DNA from 3 places in the Kitasatospora sp. NPDC015120 genome. Region 2 is predicted to be linked to each of the others. Evidence: riboswitches for the same ligand, from Rfam matches in the RefSeq annotation. Region 2 holds a riboswitch; each other region holds the start of a gene.
What was found. A riboswitch is a leader RNA that binds a small molecule or an ion and turns the genes downstream of it on or off. The one in region 2 is predicted to bind thiamine pyrophosphate.
Positions count from the first base shown of each region.

Region 1: it holds a riboswitch for thiamine pyrophosphate, as region 2 does, so the genes downstream of both, thiC (phosphomethylpyrimidine synthase ThiC) here and thiO (glycine oxidase ThiO) in region 2, are expected to answer to the same signal.
Region 3: it holds a riboswitch for thiamine pyrophosphate, as region 2 does, so the genes downstream of both, ACF1AK_RS06845 (purine-cytosine permease family protein) here and thiO (glycine oxidase ThiO) in region 2, are expected to answer to the same signal.

Region 1 is NZ_JBIBVJ010000002.1:677,438-680,706, forward strand. It holds gene ACF1AK_RS07795 (SPFH domain-containing protein) at 1-1,105, opposite strand, end outside; gene ACF1AK_RS07800 (hypothetical protein) at 1,231-1,437, opposite strand; TPP riboswitch at 1,640-1,774, shown strand; gene thiC (phosphomethylpyrimidine synthase ThiC) at 1,770-3,269, shown strand, end outside.
Region 2 is NZ_JBIBVJ010000001.1:299,147-302,415, reverse strand. It holds gene ACF1AK_RS01310 (thiazole synthase) at 1-750, opposite strand, end outside; gene thiS (sulfur carrier protein ThiS) at 754-975, opposite strand; gene thiO (glycine oxidase ThiO) at 972-2,135, opposite strand; TPP riboswitch at 2,127-2,239, opposite strand; gene ACF1AK_RS01295 (NAD(P)/FAD-dependent oxidoreductase) at 2,335-3,269, shown strand, end outside.
Region 3 is NZ_JBIBVJ010000002.1:457,447-460,715, reverse strand. It holds gene ACF1AK_RS06845 (purine-cytosine permease family protein) at 1-1,233, opposite strand, end outside; TPP riboswitch at 1,231-1,372, opposite strand; gene ACF1AK_RS06840 (trypsin-like peptidase domain-containing protein) at 1,559-3,269, shown strand, end outside.

The DNA.
Region 1 (3,269 bases), on a different contig from region 2:
CGCGCGCCTCGGCCGCGGACGCCTCCGCCTGCCCGGTCGCCGTGGTCGCCTCGGCCTGCGCCAGACCGCGCACCCGGGTGGCCTCGGCGTCCGCCTCGGCCGCGACCCGCACCCGGCTGGCCTCGGCGGCCGCCTCCAGCTCGGTCTCCCGGGCCTGTGCCTGCGCGGCCGAGATCCGGGCGTCACGAGCCGCCTCGGCGGTGGTGCGGGTGTCGTACGCCCGGGCGTCGGCGGGCTTGCGCACGTCGATCTGGAGCTGCTGCTCCTTGCGCCGTGCCTCCAGCTCGGCGACCCGGGTCTCCTGGACCACCACCTCCTGCCGGGCGGCGGCGTCGGCGAGCGGACCGGCCTGCCGGGCACGGGCGTTGGCGGTGTCCCGCTCGGCCTGGTACGAGGACTGCTGGATCTCGCTGTTGCGGGTCGCCTCGGCCTTGCGGGCGGCGGCCTCCTGCTCGGCCTCGGTGGCCAGCCGGTCCGCCTCGGCCTGGGCGATCCGGGCGTCGCGCTGGACGGCGGCGGCGTGCGGGATGGCGAGGTTCTTGATGTAGCCGGTCGGGTCGATGATCTCCTGGATCTGCAGGGTGTCGATGATGAGCCCGAGCTTCTCCATCTCCAGCCCCGAGGCGGCCCGGGTCTCGCCGGTGAGCCGCTCGCGGTCGCGGATCATGTCCTCGACGGTGAGCCCGCCGACGATCGAGCGCAGGTGGCCGGCGAAGACGTTGTGGACGCGCTGGCTGATCAGCTTCTGCTGGTCCAGGAAGCGGCGGGCGGCGTTGGCGATCGACACCTCGTCGTCGCCGACCTTGAAGATCACCACGCCCTTCACCCGCACCGGGATGCCCTGCGTGGTGACGCACTCGACGTTCAGCTCGGCCTCGTTGAGGTCCAGCGAGAGCCGCCGGACCCCTTGCAGTCCCGGGGTGACGAGGGTGCCGCGCCCGGTGACGATCCGGAAGCCCAGGCCGTCGCCGACCCCCTCGGTGCGGTGCCGGGAGCCGGAGATGATCAGTGCCTCGTTCGGCTCGGCCACCCGCCACATGAGTTTGAAGAGCGTGACCCCGATGATCAGTGCCGCGGCAGCCGCCCCGGCGATGACGTATCCCATGGTTCAACTCCCCCTTCGGGCGCAGGAGATGCGCCGTTTCGGATTGTCCGCCCGGGTCGCGGCCCGGGGAAGGGAAGTGACATGACGTACCGTCACAAGGTCGTCACCGGACGGTCATCGGGGCGTCACGGCCCGATCGGCGCGACATAGACCGTCCTCGGCGGCTGGTACTCGATCACCACCACCGGCGTCCCGACCGTCAGCCGCTCGCCCGGCACGGCCAGGTAGGCGAGGAACGCCTCGGTGCCCTGGCGCTCCGGCACGTGCACCATCACCTCGCCGACCAGCCCCGCGCCAACCGCCCCGGTGACCCGCCCCGTGCTCCCGACCACGCCGGCCTCCTCGCCTCGTCAGCTACGGGGCCAGTCTGCCCGCCGCGGCGGCTCCGCGCCCCCCGTTCACCGTCCGCGCCCCCCGTTCACCGTCCGCGTCCCCCGTTCACCGTCCGGACCTCGCGGTTCCCCCTCCCGGACCCGCTCTGGACCTCCGGCGGTCGGCTCGCTACGGTGTTGGACGTCATGCGCGGGCAACACCGCCTGCGGACGCGGGAGCTCGGAGCACCGGGCTGAGAGGGCGCTGAACGGGACGTCGAGGGACGGACCGGCGGCTGCGCCGACCGCAGGAACCTGACCGGGTAATGCCGGCGTAGGGAGTTTGAGGTCCGATGACCACCTTCGATGCACAGCCGCAGTCTGCCCTCCCCCGGTCCGGCCCCGGGGCCGCCGTCACCAGCGCGGGCACCGGCTACCCCACCCCGGCCTGGCGCAAGGCCCACCGCGAGGGGTCCCGCCCCGATCTGCGCGTCCCGTACCGCGAGGTCGTGCTCACCAACGGCAGGACCGTCCCGCTGTACGACACCTCCGGGCCGTACACCGACCCCGGCTACCGCGCCGACGTGCGGCGCGGCCTGCCGGCCCTGCGCGACGCCTGGATCCGCCAGCGCGGCGACGTCGAGGAGTACGACGGCCGCGAGGCCCGCCCCGAGGACGACGGCATCCGGCACACCGCGCCGCGCGGCGGCGACCTGCGCAACCTCGACGCCGTCTTCCCCGGCCGCCCGCGCCGCCCGCTGCGCGGCCGCGACGGCGCCGCCGTCACCCAGCTCGGGTACGCCAGGCGCGGCATCGTCACCCCCGAGATGGAGTTCGTGGCCCTGCGCGAGGGCCTGGAGCCGGAGTTCGTCCGCGACGAGGTCGCCCGCGGCCGCGCCGTCATCCCGGTCAACGTGAACCACCCCGAGGTCGAGCCGGCGATCATCGGCACCAACTTCCTGGTGAAGATCAACGCCAACATCGGCAACTCCGCCGTCACCTCCTCGATCGAGGAGGAGGTGGAGAAGATGACCTGGGCCACCCGCTGGGGCGCCGACACCGTCATGGACCTCTCCACCGGCCGCAACATCCACACCACCCGCGAGTGGATCCTGCGCAACTCCCCGGTGCCGATCGGCACCGTGCCGCTCTACCAGGCGCTGGAGAAGGTCGACGGCAGGGCCGAGGAGCTGAGCTGGGACGTCTACCGCGACACCGTCATCGAGCAGTGCGAGCAGGGCGTCGACTACATGACCGTGCACGCCGGCGTGCTGCTGCGCTACGTGCCGCTGACCGCCCGCCGCAAGACCGGCATCGTCTCGCGCGGCGGCTCGATCATGGCCGCCTGGTGCCTGGCGCACCACCGGGAGAACTTCCTCTACACCAACTTCGAGGAGCTCTGCGACATCCTCGCGCGCTACGACGTCACCTTCTCCCTCGGTGACGGCCTGCGCCCCGGCTCGATCGCCGACGCCAACGACGAGGCGCAGTTCGCCGAGCTGCAGACCCTGGGCGAGCTGGGCCGGACCGCCCGCGCCAAGGACGTGCAGGTGATGATCGAGGGCCCGGGCCACGTCCCGATGCACAAGATCAAGGAGAACATGGATCTCCAGAAGGAGATCTGCGACGAGGCCCCCTTCTACACCCTGGGCCCGCTCACCACCGACGTCGCACCCGGCTACGACCACATCACCTCGGGCATCGGCGCCGCGATGATCGCCTGGTGGGGCACCGCGATGCTCTGCTACGTGACCCCGAAGGAGCACCTGGGCCTGCCCAACCGCGACGACGTGAAGACCGGCGTCATCACCTACAAGATCGCCGCCCACGCCGCCGACCTCGCGAAGGGCCAC
Region 2 (3,269 bases):
CGCGGAGGACGCCTCGGCGTGGAAGCGGCGCGGGATCCGGCCGGCCCGGTGGGCGAGGCGGCCGGCCTCGGCGGCGTGCCGCATCGCGTCGGCCATCAGCACCGGGTCCTGGGCCCGGGTGACGGCGGAGGCCAGCATCACCGCGGCGCAGCCCAGCTCCATCGCCAGCGCCACGTCCGAGGCGGTGCCGGCGCCGGCGTCCAGGATCACCGGGACGCCCGCGCCCTCCACGATCAGCTGGAAGTTGTGCGGGTTGCGGATGCCGAGGCCGGAGCCGATCGGCGAGCCCAGCGGCATGATCGCCGCGCAGCCGACGTCCTCCAGCTTGCGGGCCAGCACCGGGTCGTCGTTGGTGTACGGCAGCACGGTGAAGCCGTCGTCGACCAGCGTCTCGGCGGCGTCCAGCAGCTCGATCGGGTCCGGCAGGAGGGTCCGCTCGTCGGCGATCACCTCCAGCTTCACCCAGTCCGTGCCGAGCGCCTCACGGGCCAGCCGGGCCGTCAGCACGGCCTCGCCGGCGGTGAAGCAGCCGGCCGTGTTGGGCAGCACCCGGATGCCGTTGCGGGTCAGCACGTCGAGCACCGAGCCCTGCGTGCCGGCGTCCACCCGGCGCATCGCCACCGTGGTCAGCTCGGTGCCGGACACCCGGAGCGCCTGCTCCAGCACCTCCAGGCTGGGAGCGCCGCCGGTGCCCATGATCAGCCGGGAGGAGAAGGACGTCCCGGCGATGGTGAGGAGGTCGTCGGCCATCGGTCAGCCCCCCTGGACGGCGGTGAGGATCTCGATCCGGTCGCCCGCCGACAGCGGTGTGCGCGGCCACTCGGCGCGCGGCACCACGGCCTCGTTCAGCGCGGCGGCCACACCGGAGTGCGCCTGGCTGAGGGTGGCGACCACCTCGGCGAGGGTGGTCGAGGCGGGCACCTCACGGGGCTCGCCGTTGACGCTCAGGGGGATGTCGCTCGTGCGGGGGCTCATGCCGGGACCTTCGTGAATCGGGTGGGGGAGAACGGGAGGGCGAGCTCCGGCAGGGTGCCGGTGACCAGGTACTCGGCCAGCACGTCGCCGGTGACGGGCGTCAGCAGGACGCCGTTGCGGTAGTGGCCGGTGGCGGCGACCAGCCCGGGCAGTGCGGTCGGGCCGAGCAGCGGCGCGTTGTCCGGCGAGCCGGGCCGCAGCCCGGCGCCGGTCTCCACCAGCGGCAGCTCGGTGATGCCGGGGACCAGCTCGTGCGCGTCGCGCAGCAGCTCGTACACCCCGCCGGCGGTCACCGTGGTGTCGTGGCCCTGCTCCTCGGTGGTCGCGCCGACCACCAGCTCGCCGTTCTCGCGCGGCACCAGGTAGAGGTGGCCGCCGCGGACGACGGCGCGCACGTTGCGGGAGAGGAACGGCCGGTACGCCTCCGGCACCCGCAGCCGCAGCACCTGGCCCTTGACCGGGCGGATGGCCGGCAGCACGCCCGGGGGCAGGCCGGGCAGCAGATGGCTGCGCGAGCCGGCCGCGAGCACGGTCCGGTCGGCGGTGACGCTCTCCCCGGTGGCCAGCCGGGCGCCGGCCGCCCGGTCGCGCTCGACCAGCAGCTCGGTGACCTCGGTGCGGTGCACCACCACGCCGGTCCGCCCGCACGCGTGCAGCAGGGCCTCGGCCAGCCGGCGGCCGTCGACCTGGTGGTCGTCGGTGACGTGCAGGCCGCCGCGCACGCCGGGGGCGAGCATCGGCTCCAGCCGGCGGGCCTCGCGGCCGGTGAGCCACTGCGAGTCCAGGCCGAGCCGCTGGTGGAAGGCGTGCAGCTCCCGCAGTTCGGCGCGGTCGTCGGAGTCGAGGGCGACGGCGAGGGTGCCGCACTGCCGGTAACCGGTGTCCGTGCCGCCGCTCGCCTCGGTGAGTTCGGCGGCGAAGGCCGCGTACCGCTCGTTGGAGGCCATCCCGAGGCGCAGCAGGGGCTCCTCGCCGTACTGGAGTTCGGTGACCGGGGCGAGCATGCCCGCCGCGACCTGGGCGGCGCCGTGGCCCGGCCGGGGATCGACCACGACGACCCGCAGACCGCGCTGGGCCGCCCGCCAGGCGACGACGAGTCCGATGATCCCACCGCCGATGACCAGCACCTCGGCGTGGGCGCCCCGTCCCAGGCGTGTCAAAGCTGTTCTCCCTTCGCCGGAATGACCCGGATCAGGTTCGGACGGTCGCGGGCCGTGCCAGCCCGCCTCTCAGCCCGGTCCGCCGGGCTCCCGTGATGGTGCCCCCACCTTAACTCCGGGTGGCGTCGCCCCTAAAGGCGCCGGCGAAGGGGGCGGCCTAGGTCCGGAGACCTCGGACCGGGCTCAGTACAGTGACGGCGTGGATGAGCTGAGCGGAACGGGACGGACGGACCGGGTGGTCGTGGTCGGCGCCGGGCTGGCCGGGGCGCGGTGCGCCACGGTGCTGCGGCGCGACGGCTTCCGGGGGCGGATCACGCTGGTCGGCGAGGAGCGGCACGCCCCGTACGACCGGCCGCCGCTCTCCAAGGACGTCCTGCTCGGCAAGACCGACAGCACCGCCCTGGACCTCGACTTCGCCGGGCTGGACGTCGAACTGCTGACCGGCCGCCGGGCCACCGGCCTCACCCCCGGCGGCCCCGGCGGCGCGGGCGTGCTGCACACCGACGCCGGGGACGAGCCGTACACCGCGCTGGTGATCGCCACCGGCGCCGAGCCGCGCGCCCTGCCCGGCGCCGAGCGCGCCCACCTGCTGCACACCCTGGACGACGCGCTCGCGCTGCGCGCCCTGCTCCGCCCCGGACTGCGCCTGGTGCTGGTCGGCGCGGGCTGGATCGGCGCCGAGGTGGCCACCGCCGCCCGGACGGCCGGCTGCGAGGTGACCGTCGTCGAGGCGGGCCCGGCCCCCGTCCCTGGCGCGCTGCCCGCCGAGGTCGGCCGGGCGATGGCCGCCTGGTACGCCGAGGCCGGGGTGGACCTGCGCTGCGGCACCGGCGTCGCCGCCGTCGAGCCGGGCGCGGTGCTGCTCGCCGACGGCTCGCACCTGCCCGCCGACGAGGTGGTGGTCGGCATCGGCGCCCGCCCGGCCACCGGCTGGCTGTCCGGCACCGGGGTCGCCCTGGACGCGGCCGGCGCCGTCCTGGCCGACGAGCGGCTGCGCACCACCGTGCCCGGCGTCCTCGCGGCCGGCGACTGCGTCAGCTACCCCTCGGCGCGTTCCGGCACCCGGGTCACCGTCCAGCACTGGGATCACGCGCTGCAGTCCGGCGCGGCGGTCGCCGCCACCCTGCTCGGCAC
Region 3 (3,269 bases), on a different contig from region 2:
CCAGCGGGACGGCGCGTCGGCGGAGAGGTCCCAGCCGCGCCGCCCGGCGCCGAGGAAGTAGTCCACCGCCAGCACCGCGAACATCGGGACGAAGACCGAGCCGATCAGCCCCAGGAAGGCGTAGTAGGAGTCGGTGAACTCGGTGATCTGCAGCGCGAGCACGGTGATCAGCACGCCGGTGCCGCCGGTCAGCACCCGGCGGTCGGCCTTCGGCAGCAGGTTGTGGACCGACATCGCGGTCGAGTACACGTTGGCGAAGGACTGGTCGGTCTCGCGCAGCACCAGCACCAGCAGGAACAGCCAGCCGGCCCAGACGCCCAGGAAGGAGTCGAAGATCCGCTCCGGGTCCCCGTCCGCCTGCAGCAGCGCCATCAGCCCGAGCACGTAGCACCAGACCTGCGCCACCGTGTAGCCGGAGAAGCTGCCCCAGAACGCCGAGCGCGGGGTGCGCGAGTGCCGGGTGTAGTCGGCGGCGAGCGGCACGAAGGAGATCGACACCGCGATCATCGCGTCCGTCGCCGGCAGGAAGCCGTGCCAGTTGCCCGCGCCCGGGTCCGGGACGCCGTTGCGGCCGAGCTGGACGGTGAAGTACACCATCGCGACGGCCACCGCGGCCGCGACGAAGCGGCGCAGCACCGCGATCGCGCCGAGCGGCCAGATGGTCAGCGCGGTGGTCAGCGCGCCGGCCAGCACGACGAAGGCCCAGCGGTAGCCCTCGGCACCGGTGACGGTCTGGGCGCCGAGCGCGATCGTCAGCAGCTCGTAGACGCCCCAGCCGATGCACTGGACGATGTTGAGCACCGTCGGCACGTAGGACAGCCGGGTGCCGAACAGGCCGCGCAGGTTCGCCATGGCCGGCGCGCCGGTGCGGGCGCCGATCAGCGCGGCCACGCCGAGCATCGCGGTGCCGACCACGGTGCCGGCCACGATCGCGGTGACGGCGGCGGCCAGCGACAGCTCGCTGCCCTTGGCACCGAGCACGGTCGCGGCGGTGGTGAAGCCGATCAGCGAGACGCCGAGGTTCATCCAGAGCGCGAAGTGGTCGCGGAAGCCCAGGGTGCGGGGCGGTTCGGTGTCCAGCACCAGCGGCGCCTCGGCCCGGGCCGGGGGCTCCAGGACGGCGGTGGCCGCCGCGGCGGCGGAACCGGGGGCGGTGCCCGCGGCGTCCTGCGAGGAGGGGACGCCCGGCGACGAGGGCGCGCCCGAGGACGAGGATGGCGAAGCAGGCGGCATGGCCGATGTCTCCCTACGCCGGCATTACCCGGACAGGTTCCGGCGGTCTGCGCCCCCTCGACGGCCGTCCACGGGGTCCGTGGCGTACGGTCGACCGGCGCACTCTCAGCCTGGTGTGGGTCCAAGCTCCCGCGTGTCAGTTCGGAGCGACAGGCTAGTCGGCGCGGGGGAGAACGCCAAGGCCGGCGGGTTCGGGTGCGGCGCTGCGCGGGCCGTCGGGACCGGCTAAGGATTCTTATGAGTTCTTCAGAAGGGTCCTTACGGCAATCGAATCGGGTGTGCGAAAAACTATGGTTGTTGGTCCTGTCAGCTATGGAGGTCGTCCGTGAGCACCGAGCGCGAGGTTGGGTCCACCGGGCCGCAGGGGGAGCAGCCCTCCGTCGGCCAGGGGCCGGTGGGTTCCGCTTCTGACGGTCCGGCGCAGCAGCCTGCGGCCGGTCCCGCCCCCGCAACGACGCCCGCGGCCGACCAGCCGTCCCAGCCGGCCGAGGGGGGCTCCGGCGGGTTCACGCCCACGCTGGCGTTCGGCAAGCTGTCCGCCCCGGAGCCGGCCGGCGCCCCCGAGCCCGCCCCGGCCGCCGACGCCGGCTACCTCGACGCCCCGCCGCCGGTCCTGCCGCCCGCCGCGCCCGCGGCCCCGGCCGCGCCGGCCGCCGCCCCGTACGGCGGCAACCCGTACGCCACCCCGGCCCCGGGCACCCCGGTGCCCCCGGCGCTCGCCGCGCACGACCCGTACGCCGCCCCGGGCGCCCCGCAGGGCCAGGACGCGACCGGCCGGCACCACCACCCGTTCGGCGCCGGCCAGCCGCTCGGCGGCTGGGGCGCCCCGCACGACGTCACCCCGGGCGCGCCCGGTGCGCCCGGCGGTCCCGGCGGCCCGCTCGGCTACCCGGGCGAGTACCCCGGCGCGCCCGCCCCCGGCGGCCCGCGCAAGAAGCGCGGCGGCCTGATCGCCCTGGTCGCGGCCGTCGCCCTGGTGGCCGGCGTGGCCGGCGGCGCGGTCGGCGTGGCCGTCGCGGACCGCGACGGTTCCACCGTCAGCGCCAGGAACGACCGCAGCTCCACCACGGTCCAGGCCAACAACACCCAGAAGAACGAGCCCGCCCCGGGCTCGGTCGCCGGCATCGCCCAGAAGGCGCTGCCCAGCGTCGTCACCATCAAGGCCCAGGGCAACGGCGAGTCCGGCACCGGCACCGGCTTCGTCTTCGACACGGAGGGCCACATCCTCACCAACAACCACGTGGTCGCCCCGGCCTCCGCGGGCGGCAAACTGACCGTCAAGTTCGCCGACGGCTCCTCCTACAACGCCTCCGTGCTCGGCCGCGCCGAGGGCTATGACGTGGCCGTCATCAAGCTCGACAGCCCGCCCAAGGACAAGCTGACGCCGCTTCCGCTGGCCGACTCCGACAAGGTCAACGTCGGCGACTCCACCATCGCCATCGGTGCCCCGTACGGCCTGGAGTCCACCGTCACCACCGGCATCATCAGCGCCAAGGACCGCCCGGTCGCCTCCGGCGACGAGACCGGCGCGCAGGCCTCCTACATGAACGCGCTGCAGACCGACGCCTCGATCAACCCCGGCAACTCGGGCGGCCCGCTGCTGGACTCCGGCGGCGGCGTGATCGGCATCAACTCGGCGATCCAGTCCAACACCTCCAGCAACGGCCGGGCCGGCTCCATCGGCCTGGGCTTCGCGATCCCGATCAACCAGGCCAAGTGGGTGGCCGACACCCTGATCAAGACCGGCAAGCCGGTCTACGCCAAGCTCGACGTCCTGCGCAACGACGACTACAAGGGCGACGGCGCGCAGATCCAGACCCGCGACGTCCAGGGCCAGCCGGCCGTCACCCCCGGCGGCGCCGCCGACCAGGCGGGCCTCAAGCCCGGCGACGTCATCACCAAGCTCGGCGGCAGCCCGATCGAGAACGGCCCCGCCCTGGTCAGCAAGATCTGGACGCACAAGCCCGGCGAGACCGTCGACGTCGAGTACACCCGCAACGGCCAGACCGCCACCACCAAGGTCACCCTCGGCACCC